DNA from 3 places in the Kitasatospora sp. NPDC090091 genome. Region 3 is predicted to be linked to each of the others. Evidence: riboswitches for the same ligand, from Rfam matches in the RefSeq annotation. Region 3 holds a riboswitch; each other region holds the start of a gene.

Region 1 (3,263 bases), on a different contig from region 3:
CCCGGCTGGTCAGCCTGGTCCTGGCCCTGGCCACCACCGTCCTGGCCTACTCGCTGACCCGCCGGCTCTTCAACGAGCGCGTGGCCATCTGCGGCGCCGCCGCGTACGCCGTCGTGCAGTCCACCGTGGTGGTCGGCTTCTACGCGGCCCCGGACGCCCTCGCGATCGCCCTGGTCGCGGTCACCGCCTGGATCGTCGTCCGGACCGCCCGCGCCCCGGTGGCCCTGGTGCTGCTGGCCGCGCCGGTGGCGGCCCTGGCGGTCGCCGCGGAGTACGCCGCCGTGGTCGCCCTGCCCACCCTGCTCGCCCTCACCGTGATCTCCGCCTCGGCCCGGAAGGGCCGCGGCCCGGCCGCCCTGCGGGCGCTGCTCCTGGCCGTCGGCACCGTCGGGCTGCTGCTGCCCTTCGGCCTGCTGGACGACATTGCGGCCTGGTCGCCCACGCAGGGCCACGAGGCCCGGTCGGCCGGCTCGGTCCTGCTCTCCGCGGCCCAGTGGAGCGGCCTGTTCACGCTGCTGGCCTGCGCCGGGGCGGCCGCCTACGTGCGGCGCGAGCGGATGTACGAGTCGCCCGAGGACGACGAGATCACGGCCACCCGGCTGCGCCGCGCGGCGCTGAGCACCACCCTGTGCGGAACGGCGCTGCTGATCCCGGTCCTGTACGCCTGTCTGGGCACCCCGGGCGTGATGTTCCGGCACCTCGGGTTCGGCATGCTCTTCGCCGCACCGCTGGCCGGCGTGGGCATCACCCGGCTGGTCGGCGCGCACTTCCGCAACCCCCAGCTGGGCATCCTGGTGTGGGTGGTGCTGCTCGCCCTCGGGCTGGAGCAGGCGTCCCTGCGCTACCAGGACGGTCCCGACTCCGGCCGGCTGCTCAGCGTGCTGCGCCTGCACGCCCAGCCGCACGGCGGCCGCTACCTCACCGAGGTCGAGGGACTGCCCGAGTACTACCTGGGCAGCGTCAGCAAGCCGGACCAGTGGTTCTCGGCCCGCCGGGGCACCGAGTACCAGGACCGGGCCGGCGTGGTGCACCGCGGCGACGACGGCACGGTCACCGCCGTCCGGGACGGCTGGTTCAACCTCGTCGTCCTCGACAGCACCGCGCCGAGCGCCATCAACCGGGCCGTCGCGGACGCTGTCGGGGCCGGCGGGCACTACCGCCTGATCGCTCAGTTCAGCTCCCCGACCGGCGATTCCGGCACGTACAAAGTGTTCCTCCGGTACTGAGAGCCCGGGCGCGCGGCCCGGGCTCGGCGACACGCCCGCCACTACATATGGGGCCGTCATACTCAGCCGCCACTAGATGTATGCTCGTCCCTGCTGTCGACGCAGGGGAACCCGGTGGGAATCCGGGACTGCCCCGCAGCGGTGTGCGGGCGGCTCAAGCCGAGCCCGCGAGTCCGAGTACCTGCCGACGGTGTGCCGGTCGCCCTCCCCGCAGAGGCCTTCAGCACCAGTAGTACTTCCGGGCCTCGCGGGCGGGCCGGGGATGACACCGTCGCGCGACGCCGTTCGGCTGCCGCGCCGTGCTCCCCTGCCCCGAACGGCCCGGTGATTCGATCCACCGCCGCCGATCGCCGCCAGGAGAGAGCGCCTTGACCACCGCTGCCTCAGCCACCCTGCCCGCCCAGGTGTCCAGCTCCGCCACCGCCGACCCGACGGTCTCCGACCCGGGCGGCGCTCTGCTCCGGGTGCTGACCGACCGCAGCGTCGACCTTCCGCAGGTGGACCCCGGCCATGTCGCCGCCGCCGCGCTGCGCGGCCGCCACGCCGGCTCGGACTTCGCCGAGCTGCGCGGGCTGGCCGTGGACGCCGCAGCGTCGATGATCGCCGAGGACCCGCAGTACTCGAAGCTCGCCGCCCGGCTGCTCGCGCTGGAGATCGTCGACGAGGCCGCGACCCAGGGCGTGGTCTCCTTCTCCACCTCGATCGCGGTCGGCCACGCCGAGGGCCTGATCGGCGACACCACCGCCGCCCTCGTCGCCAAGCACGCCGACGTCCTCGACGCGATGATCGACCCGCAGGGTGACGACCGCTTCGAGTACTTCGGCCTGCGCACCGTGCAGTCCCGCTACCTGCTGCGCCACCCGATCACCCGCAAGGTCGTCGAGACCCCGCAGCACTTCCTGCTCCGCGTCGCCTGTGGCCTGGCGGTCGGCGACAACGAGCAGTCGGTGCGCGAGGTGGCCGAGCTGTACCGCCTGATGAGCCGGCTGGAGTACCTGACCTCCTCGCCGACCCTCTTCAACTCGGGCACCCGGCACCCGCAGATGTCGAGCTGCTACCTGCTGGACTCGCCGCTCGACAACCTGGACTCGATCTACTCCCGGTACGCCCAGATCGCCCGTCTCTCCAAGCACGCCGGCGGCATCGGCCTCTCCTACTCGCGGATCCGCTCGCGCGGCAGCCTGATCCGGGGCACCAACGGCAAGTCCAACGGCATCGTCCCGTTCCTGCGCACCCTCGACTCCTCGGTCGCCGCCGTCAACCAGGGCGGCCGCCGCAAGGGCGCGGCCTGCGTCTACCTGGAGACCTGGCACGCGGACATCGAGGAGTTCCTGGAGCTGCGCGACAACACCGGTGAGGAGGCGCGCCGCACCCACAACCTCAACCTGGCGCACTGGATCCCGGACGAGTTCATGCGCCGGGTCAACGCGAACGAGGACTGGTCGCTGTTCTCCCCGGCCGACGTGCCGGAGCTGGTCGACCTCTGGGGCGAGGACTTCGACGAGGCCTACCGCAAGGCCGAGCTGGCCGGCAAGGCCGTCCGCACCATCCCCGCGCAGACCCTCTACGCCCGGATGATGCGCACCCTGGCGCAGACCGGCAACGGCTGGATGACCTTCAAGGACGCCTCCAACCGCGCCGCCAACCAGACCGCGCTGCCCGGCCGCACCGTGCACTCCTCCAACCTCTGCACGGAGATCCTGGAGGTCACGGACGACTCCGAGACCGCCGTCTGCAACCTCGGCTCGGTCAACCTCGGCGCCCACGTGGCCGACGGCGCCACCGCCGCCGACCTGATCGGCGCGATGGACTGGGAGCGGCTGGACGCCACCGTGCGCACCGCCGTGACCTTCCTCGACCGCGTGGTGGACATCAACTTCTACCCGACCGTCGAGGCCGGGACGTCGAACTCCCGCTGGCGGCCGGTCGGCCTGGGCGTGATGGGCCTTCAGGACGTCTTCTTCAAGCTGCGGATCGACTTCGACTCCGCCGAGGCGAAGACCCTCTCCACCCTGATCGCCGAGCGGATCATGCTCA
Region 2 (3,263 bases), on a different contig from region 3:
TCGCCCTCTGGTTCGTCGATTCCCGGCAGGTAGGAGTGGAGGACGCCGCGCAGCACCGCCGCGGACCGGCCGCGCCGGCCCAGCGAAAGGTCGGTGACGGCGCGCAGCGCGGCCGGGTCGTGGTCGGCGATCGCGGCTTCGATCTGGGCGAGCAGGTCGCCGGCCGGGTCGAGCGCGGGCGCCGCCCGGCCGAAGGCGTGGGTGGGGGAGTGCGGGTCGAGTTCGGCGGCTCCGGTGGCGGCCAGCAGGGTGGGGCGCTCCAGGGCGGCGCCGTAGAAGGAGACCGAGCCGTGGTCGCCGATCAGGCAGTCCGCGGCGACCAGCGCGGCCTGCCAGCCCTGGTGGGGCGGTAGCAGCCGCAGGCCGGACCGGGCGGCGGCGTCGAACAGGTTCTGAGGGTCGTGCCGGGCCCAGATGTTGGGGTGCAGGACCGCGGCCACGGTGTACTCGTCCGCGGGGAGCCGGCCCACGAGCCGCAGCGGGAGATCGAGGTCCCGGCCGGCCAGGGAGTGTGCGCTCCAGGTGGAGCTGACGACGACGAGGCGTCGGCCGTCGACCGCGCCGAGGGCGGCGCGGTAGGCGTCCCGGGAACCGGCGCTCACCAGCATCCGGTCGTAGGAGAGGTCGCCGACCTCGCGGGCGCGCGGCAGCGCCTCGGGGCAGGAGCGCTCCAGACGGTGGAACTGCTCCCGGTGGGAGAGCCCGACCACGGCGGGGAACACCCGCCCCCGGTGCGTGAGTTCGTTGCGGGACAGGCCCGCGGCGCTGATGGTGTCCCCGGTGGACTCCGGGACCAGCCGGTTGTACCCGGCGCCGTGCGGCAGGACGACGAGCGGGGCGTGCAGTCGGTGCATGGAGGAGTGGACGGCGCAGGCGACCGCCAGGTCGAACCGGTACCGGGTGGCTTCCTGCCAGGTCAGGATGGTGAAGCCGGGGAGACCGCGGAGGTGGTCGTCGAGACCGGCGGCGAAGGCCGAGCCGGGGTTGACGGTGAGGTAGAACCTGATGCCGTGCCGACCGCGCAGCAGGCTCAGTACTTCCAGGACCCGGGTGGCGGAGGTGAGGGTGCGGGAGACCGCCAGGACGCGTGCCCTGACCGGCCAGGTGTCCCAGCGGTCGTCGGCGGGCCACGGACGGGGACGGCGCCCGGCGCGGATCAGCACGCGAAGATCGTACGCATCCGGGCCCGGGTCGGCAGGGTGTTCGAGGAACTCTCAGCCCGCTGCGGTGGCGGTGGGGGATGGGTGGGCGGCGGCGCAGGTGTTGAGGAGGGGGCGCAGGGCGTCGTCCACGAGCCGGTAGCGCACGACACGTCCGTCCTTGTCGCCGGTGACGACGCCGGCCGTCCTCAGGAGCCGCAGCGCCTGGGAGACGGCGGGGTCGCGCATGCCGGTGGCAACCGCGAGGTCGGTGACGGCGAGCGGGCCGGCGCGGTGGAGGGCGAGCAGCAGGGCGAGCCGTCCGGGGTCGGCGAGCAGCGAGAACCGCTCGGCCAAGGACCGGACGTGCCCGGTGTCGCCGATCGCGGCGATCGCCTCGCAGACCCGGTGTCCGTCGATGGTGCGGTGGCCCGCGCGGTCGGCCGGTACGAGATGCATTCGGACATTCTTGCAGCCCGGGCCCTGTGATCCTTGACACCTGCGCAGGTGCGCAGCCTTGCAAGGGTGTGCACGGGCCGCCTACGGTGTTGCCCGCCGTGGTGTTCGGGAAGACCGGTGACGGACCCTCAGGGTCCGGAGTCCGGAGCGGCCCTCGCCACTGTGATCGGGGGGAATCGTCCGTACCCATGACGCCACTGGGCGCCTCGCGCGCCTGGGAAGGCGGGTACGGAAGCCCCGTCAGCCAGGAGACCGGCCACGGCATCTCACGAACGTCATTCCACGAGGTGCTGGAGCGTGATCCCAGGATGACCCTGCCCGAAACCGCCGCTGCCCCGGCGGCACCGTCCGCCCTGCCGACCTTCCGGTGGCGCCGCGAGGACACCGTCCGTACGGCCGGGCTGATGGGGGTGATCCTGGCCATGCACGTGGTGGCGTTCGGAACGCTCATCTTCCTGGTCGCCCCCGAGAAGTACGAGGTCGGCACCCAGGTCTTCGGGGTGGGCCTCGGCATCACCGCCTACACCCTCGGCATGCGGCACGCCTTCGACGCCGACCACATCGCGGTCATCGACAACACCACCCGCAAGCTGATGGCGGACGGCAAGCGGCCGGTCTCGGTCGGCTTCTGGTTCGCCCTCGGCCACTCCTCGATGGTGGTCCTGATGGCCGCCATGGTGGCGGGCGGCGCGCAGCTGGCCGACACGCTGATGGACGACGAGTCCACCACCCACCAGTGGCTGGGGATGGTCGGCACCTCCGCCTCCGGCGTCTTCCTCTACCTCATCGGCGCGCTCAACCTGGCGGCGCTGTTCGGCATCCTCAAGGTGTTCCGCTCGATGCGGGCCGGGCGGTTCGACGAGGCGGAGCTGGAGGAGCACCTCAACTCGCGCGGCTTCCTGGCCCGCATCCTGAACCGGGCGACCCGCTCGATCACCCGGCCGGGCCAGATGTTCCCGGTCGGCATGGTGCTCGGGCTCGGCTTCGACACCGCGACCGAGGTGACCCTGATGGTGATGGCCGGCTCGGGTGCGGCCTCCGGGCTGCCCTGGTACGCGATCGTCTGCCTGCCGCTGCTCTTCGCGGCGGGGATGAGCCTGTTCGACACCCTGGACGGGACGTTCATGAACTTCGCGTACCAGTGGGCGTTCTCCAACCCGGTGCGCAAGGTGTACTACAACCTGACCATCACGGGCCTGTCGATCGCGGTCGCCTTCATCATCGGCACCATCGAGCTGGTCGGGGTGCTGCACGAGAAGCTGGACCTGACCGACCCGGTGAGCGGCTGGATCGCGGACATCTCGCTGGACAACGTCGGCTACGCGATCGTCGGGCTGTTCGTGGTGGTCTGGGCGGCGGCGATCGGGTACTGGCGGATCGCCGGGGTCGAGCAGAAGTGGAGCCCGCAGCCGGTGAGGCCGGGCGCCGGGCCGGCCGAGGGTGAGGACGCGCCCACCGCGCCGGAGGCGGCGCGGTAGGCGGCGGGCGCCGATCAAGCCGCTGAACGAGCCGAACGAGCCGGACGAGCCGAACACCACGACGGAGCCATCCCGGGGGCCGGGGTGGCTCCGTCGCGTTCAGGGGTCAGCGCTCCTCGCGGAAGTCGACGTGCTGCCGCACGACCGGGTCGTACTTGCGCAGCACCAGCCGGTCCGGGTCGTTGCG
Region 3 (3,263 bases):
GGCGGCCACCGCCGCCCACGCCGCACCCGCCGCCGCACCCGCCGCCGCGCCGTCCTCCGCGACCGTCCGTCCGGACGCCGCCGCGGCCGGCTGGCTGGCCCGTCAGCTCGTCGGCGGCGACCACTTCGAGTCCGTCTTCGACGGCACCGCCTACCCCGACCAGGGCCTGACCATCGACGCTGTGCTGGCCTTCGCCGCCTCGCACAGCTCCGACGAGGCCGCCGCCAAGGCGACCGCCTGGCTGGCCAAGCCCGAGATCCTCGGCGGCTACCTCGGCGACGGCACCACCGAGGCGTACGCGGGCGCCACTGCCAAGCTGCTGCTCGCCGTCGAGGTGCGCGGCGGGAACCCGACGGCCTTCGGCGGCGTCGACCTGCCGGCCCGGCTGCGCTCGCTCCAGACCGCCGAGGGCCGGTTCTCCGACCGCTCCCAGTGGGGCGACTACAGCAACGCGTTCGGCCAGTCCCTCGCGGTGATCGCCCTGCACCGCACGCCCGGCGGTGCCCCGGCCGCGGCCGTCGACTTCCTGGCGAACAGCCAGTGCGCGGACGGCGGCTACCCCGTCTCCTTCGGCCAGGCCACCTGCACCAGCGACCCGGACGCCACCGCCCTCGCCGCCCAGGCCCTGGCCGCCACCGGCCGCACCGCCAAGGCGAACGCGGGCCTCGGCTGGCTCGCCGCCCACCAGAACGCCGACGGCGGCTTCGCCGCAGCCGGGGCGTCCGCCTCCAACGCCAACACCACCGGGCTGGCCACGCAGGCGCTGCTGTCCGGCGGGCGCTTCGGGGCCGGCGTCAAGGGCTGGAGCCGGCTGGTGAAGTTCCAGCAGGGCTGTGCCACCGACCCGGCGGTACGCGGCGCGATCGCCTACGACGCGACCGGCTTCAACCCCGGCAGCGGTTCCCGGGCGACCGCGCAGGCGGTCCTCGGCCTGGCCGCAGCCCCGCTGGCGACCCTCTCCGCCGCCGGCGCGCGTCCCGACGCCCCCACCCTGGCCTGCCCGGCGCCGGCCGCCCGCTGAGAATCCGAACCCCCGACCCCACGAGGAGAGTTCCGATGACCGACACCCTCACCCCGGCCCGCCCCGCGCGCCGCACGCTCGGCTCGATCGCCGCCGTGGCGGCCCTCACCGCCGGCCTGCTCGGCGCCTCCGCCGTCCAGGCCCCGCAGGCCCACGCCGCGGCCTGCAGTGGCACCACCGGCGTCACCGTCGTGGTCGACTTCACCGCCGTCGGCGGCGGCATCGAGACCGGCTGCGCACCCGGCGACCCGGCCACCGGCCTCGCCGCGCTGACCGGTGCCGGATTCTCGTGGGCCTTCCACCCGCGCTTCCCCGGCTTCGTGTGCAAGATCAACGCACTGCCGACGACGTGCACCAACCCGACCGGCGGCGCCTACTGGTCGTACTGGCACGCCCAGCACGGCGGCCCTTGGTCGTACAGCAACCTGGGCGCGGGCAGCTACAACCCGGCGCCCGGGGACGTCGAGGGCTGGTCCTTCGGCGCCGGCGCGCAGCCGGGAATCACGGCGCCCTGACACCGGTGTGTCGCCGCACGCGGCGCGCCGGGCACCCTCCGAGGAGCCCGGCGCGCAGGTGATGTGATCGACATGACGATCCGTTGACTCTCCGTCAGGCGCCGTGGTCTGATGAAGCGATTTTCACCCTCGGTATTCAGGGGAAGCCGGTCCAACTCCGGCGCTGACCCGCAACCGTGGACCCACCTCCGGGTGGGTGAGCCGGAATGCCTGGACCGGGGGACTGTTCACACAGCACATGCGTCGTCGCGGACTACGACGCGGTCGCGACGGTGCCTGCCCGGGAACCGTCGGCTGCGCCGCTGCCTCCCGCGTCGACCGACCAGGGAGTCGTCGTGAGGGTCAGCAGCAGTCGCGCACGCCACAGAAGCCGGGACCTCGCGTCCCTCGTCGTCGCCGGGACCGTCGCGGCTGCCGCCTGCGGTGCGGTCCTGCTCGGACACCCCGGTACGGCCGCCGCCGACCCGGTCGAGCAGTGCGCCGCGGCATCCGGGGCGATCGTGACGGTCGACCTCAGCCGGGGCGATGGTGCCGCCCGGGGTTGCGACGCCCACCCCGTGACGGGAACGACCCTGCTGCACGACGCCGGGCGCACCCCCGACCTCGGCAAGGGCAGCACGTACCTGACCGATCCGGCCCGTCTGATCGACGGTCACTACTACGAGGCCTTCCCGACCTTCGCCGACTTCGGCCTCACCATCGACGGCGCCTACGCCCTGGCGGCGACCGGCACCGACGACGTCACGCTGCGCAAGATCGTCGACTTCCTCGACCAGCAGGGCAAGGACCCCAACGACCGCACCGTCAACGACTGGACCGCCGTCGGGACCGAGTACGCGGGCGGCGGTTCGATCGGCAAGGAGGCCCTGCTCGCCGAGATCGTCGGGCGCAACCCCCGGGCCTTCGGCGGCCACGACCTGATCGCCGCGCTCGACCGGGCGGTCTGTGCCAAGGCCGACCAGAACACCGGCTGCGCGGACTCCGGCAACTACACCTACGCCACGTCGGTGTTCTCCCAGGCGCTCGGCATCATGGCCCAGCTGCGCGCCGACGACGCGACGAACGCCGCCGCGCCGATCGCCTACCTGAAGAGCCTCCAGCACGCCGACGGCTCCTGGCCGAGCCTGATACCCGCCACCGGCGACTCCGACGTGGACAGCACGGCGATGGCCCTCATGGCGCTCGCCCTCGTCCCCGGTGACGAGGCCGCCGCGGCCGTCGACAAGGGGCTCGCCTGGCTCGCGGCCCAGCAGCTTTCCGACGGCGGCTTCCCCGGCGCGGCCGGCCACTCGACCAACTCGGCGGCCCTCGCCGTCCAGGGCATGACGCTGCGCAAGGCCGCCTACGGCGGGCAGATCGCCAAGGCGCTCGACTTCCTCGCCGGCCAGCAGAACGGCGACGGCGGGTTCAACGTCGCGTCCGCCGGGCAGCAGGGATCGGACGTCCGCGCGTCGACGCAGGTGGTCGGCGGTTCCACCGGGATCTCCTTCGGCACGCTGTCCCGGAACCTGGGCGGTACTCCGACGCCGACGCCGACGGGCACGCCGACGCCGACGGGGACTCCGACCGGTACTCCGACCTCCACGGGGACTCCGACGCCCAGCGGTACTGCGACGCCGACCGGGACGGGTACGCCGACCCCGACCGGGACGGGTACCCCGACCGGCACCGGTTCCCCGACGCCCACGGCCGGCTCCACCACCACGCCCGCCGGCGGCACCGGTACC

What was found. A riboswitch is a leader RNA that binds a small molecule or an ion and turns the genes downstream of it on or off. The one in region 3 is predicted to bind cobalamin.
Region 1: linked by a shared signal. The riboswitch ahead of ACIPSC_RS10965 (ribonucleoside-diphosphate reductase subunit alpha) and the one ahead of ACIPSC_RS07120 (prenyltransferase/squalene oxidase repeat-containing protein) in region 3 are both predicted to bind cobalamin.
Region 2: linked by a shared signal. The riboswitch ahead of ACIPSC_RS01945 (HoxN/HupN/NixA family nickel/cobalt transporter) and the one ahead of ACIPSC_RS07120 (prenyltransferase/squalene oxidase repeat-containing protein) in region 3 are both predicted to bind cobalamin.

The regions. Positions count from the first base shown of each region.
Region 1 is NZ_JBIVDY010000005.1:249,147-252,409, forward strand. Features, by position in the region: gene ACIPSC_RS10960 (glycosyltransferase family 39 protein) at 1-1,226, shown strand, start outside; cobalamin riboswitch at 1,290-1,430, shown strand; gene ACIPSC_RS10965 (ribonucleoside-diphosphate reductase subunit alpha) at 1,631-3,263, shown strand, end outside.
Region 2 is NZ_JBIVDY010000001.1:435,205-438,467, reverse strand. Features, by position in the region: gene ACIPSC_RS01955 (hypothetical protein) at 1-1,163, opposite strand, end outside; gene ACIPSC_RS01950 (ArsR/SmtB family transcription factor) at 1,215-1,598, opposite strand; cobalamin riboswitch at 1,681-1,874, shown strand; gene ACIPSC_RS01945 (HoxN/HupN/NixA family nickel/cobalt transporter) at 1,907-3,076, shown strand; gene rpmG (50S ribosomal protein L33) at 3,183-3,263, opposite strand, start outside.
Region 3 is NZ_JBIVDY010000003.1:355,642-358,904, reverse strand. Features, by position in the region: gene ACIPSC_RS07130 (peptidase) at 1-1,021, shown strand, start outside; gene ACIPSC_RS07125 (flagellar hook-length control protein FliK) at 1,057-1,536, shown strand; cobalamin riboswitch at 1,626-1,769, shown strand; gene ACIPSC_RS07120 (prenyltransferase/squalene oxidase repeat-containing protein) at 1,872-3,263, shown strand, end outside.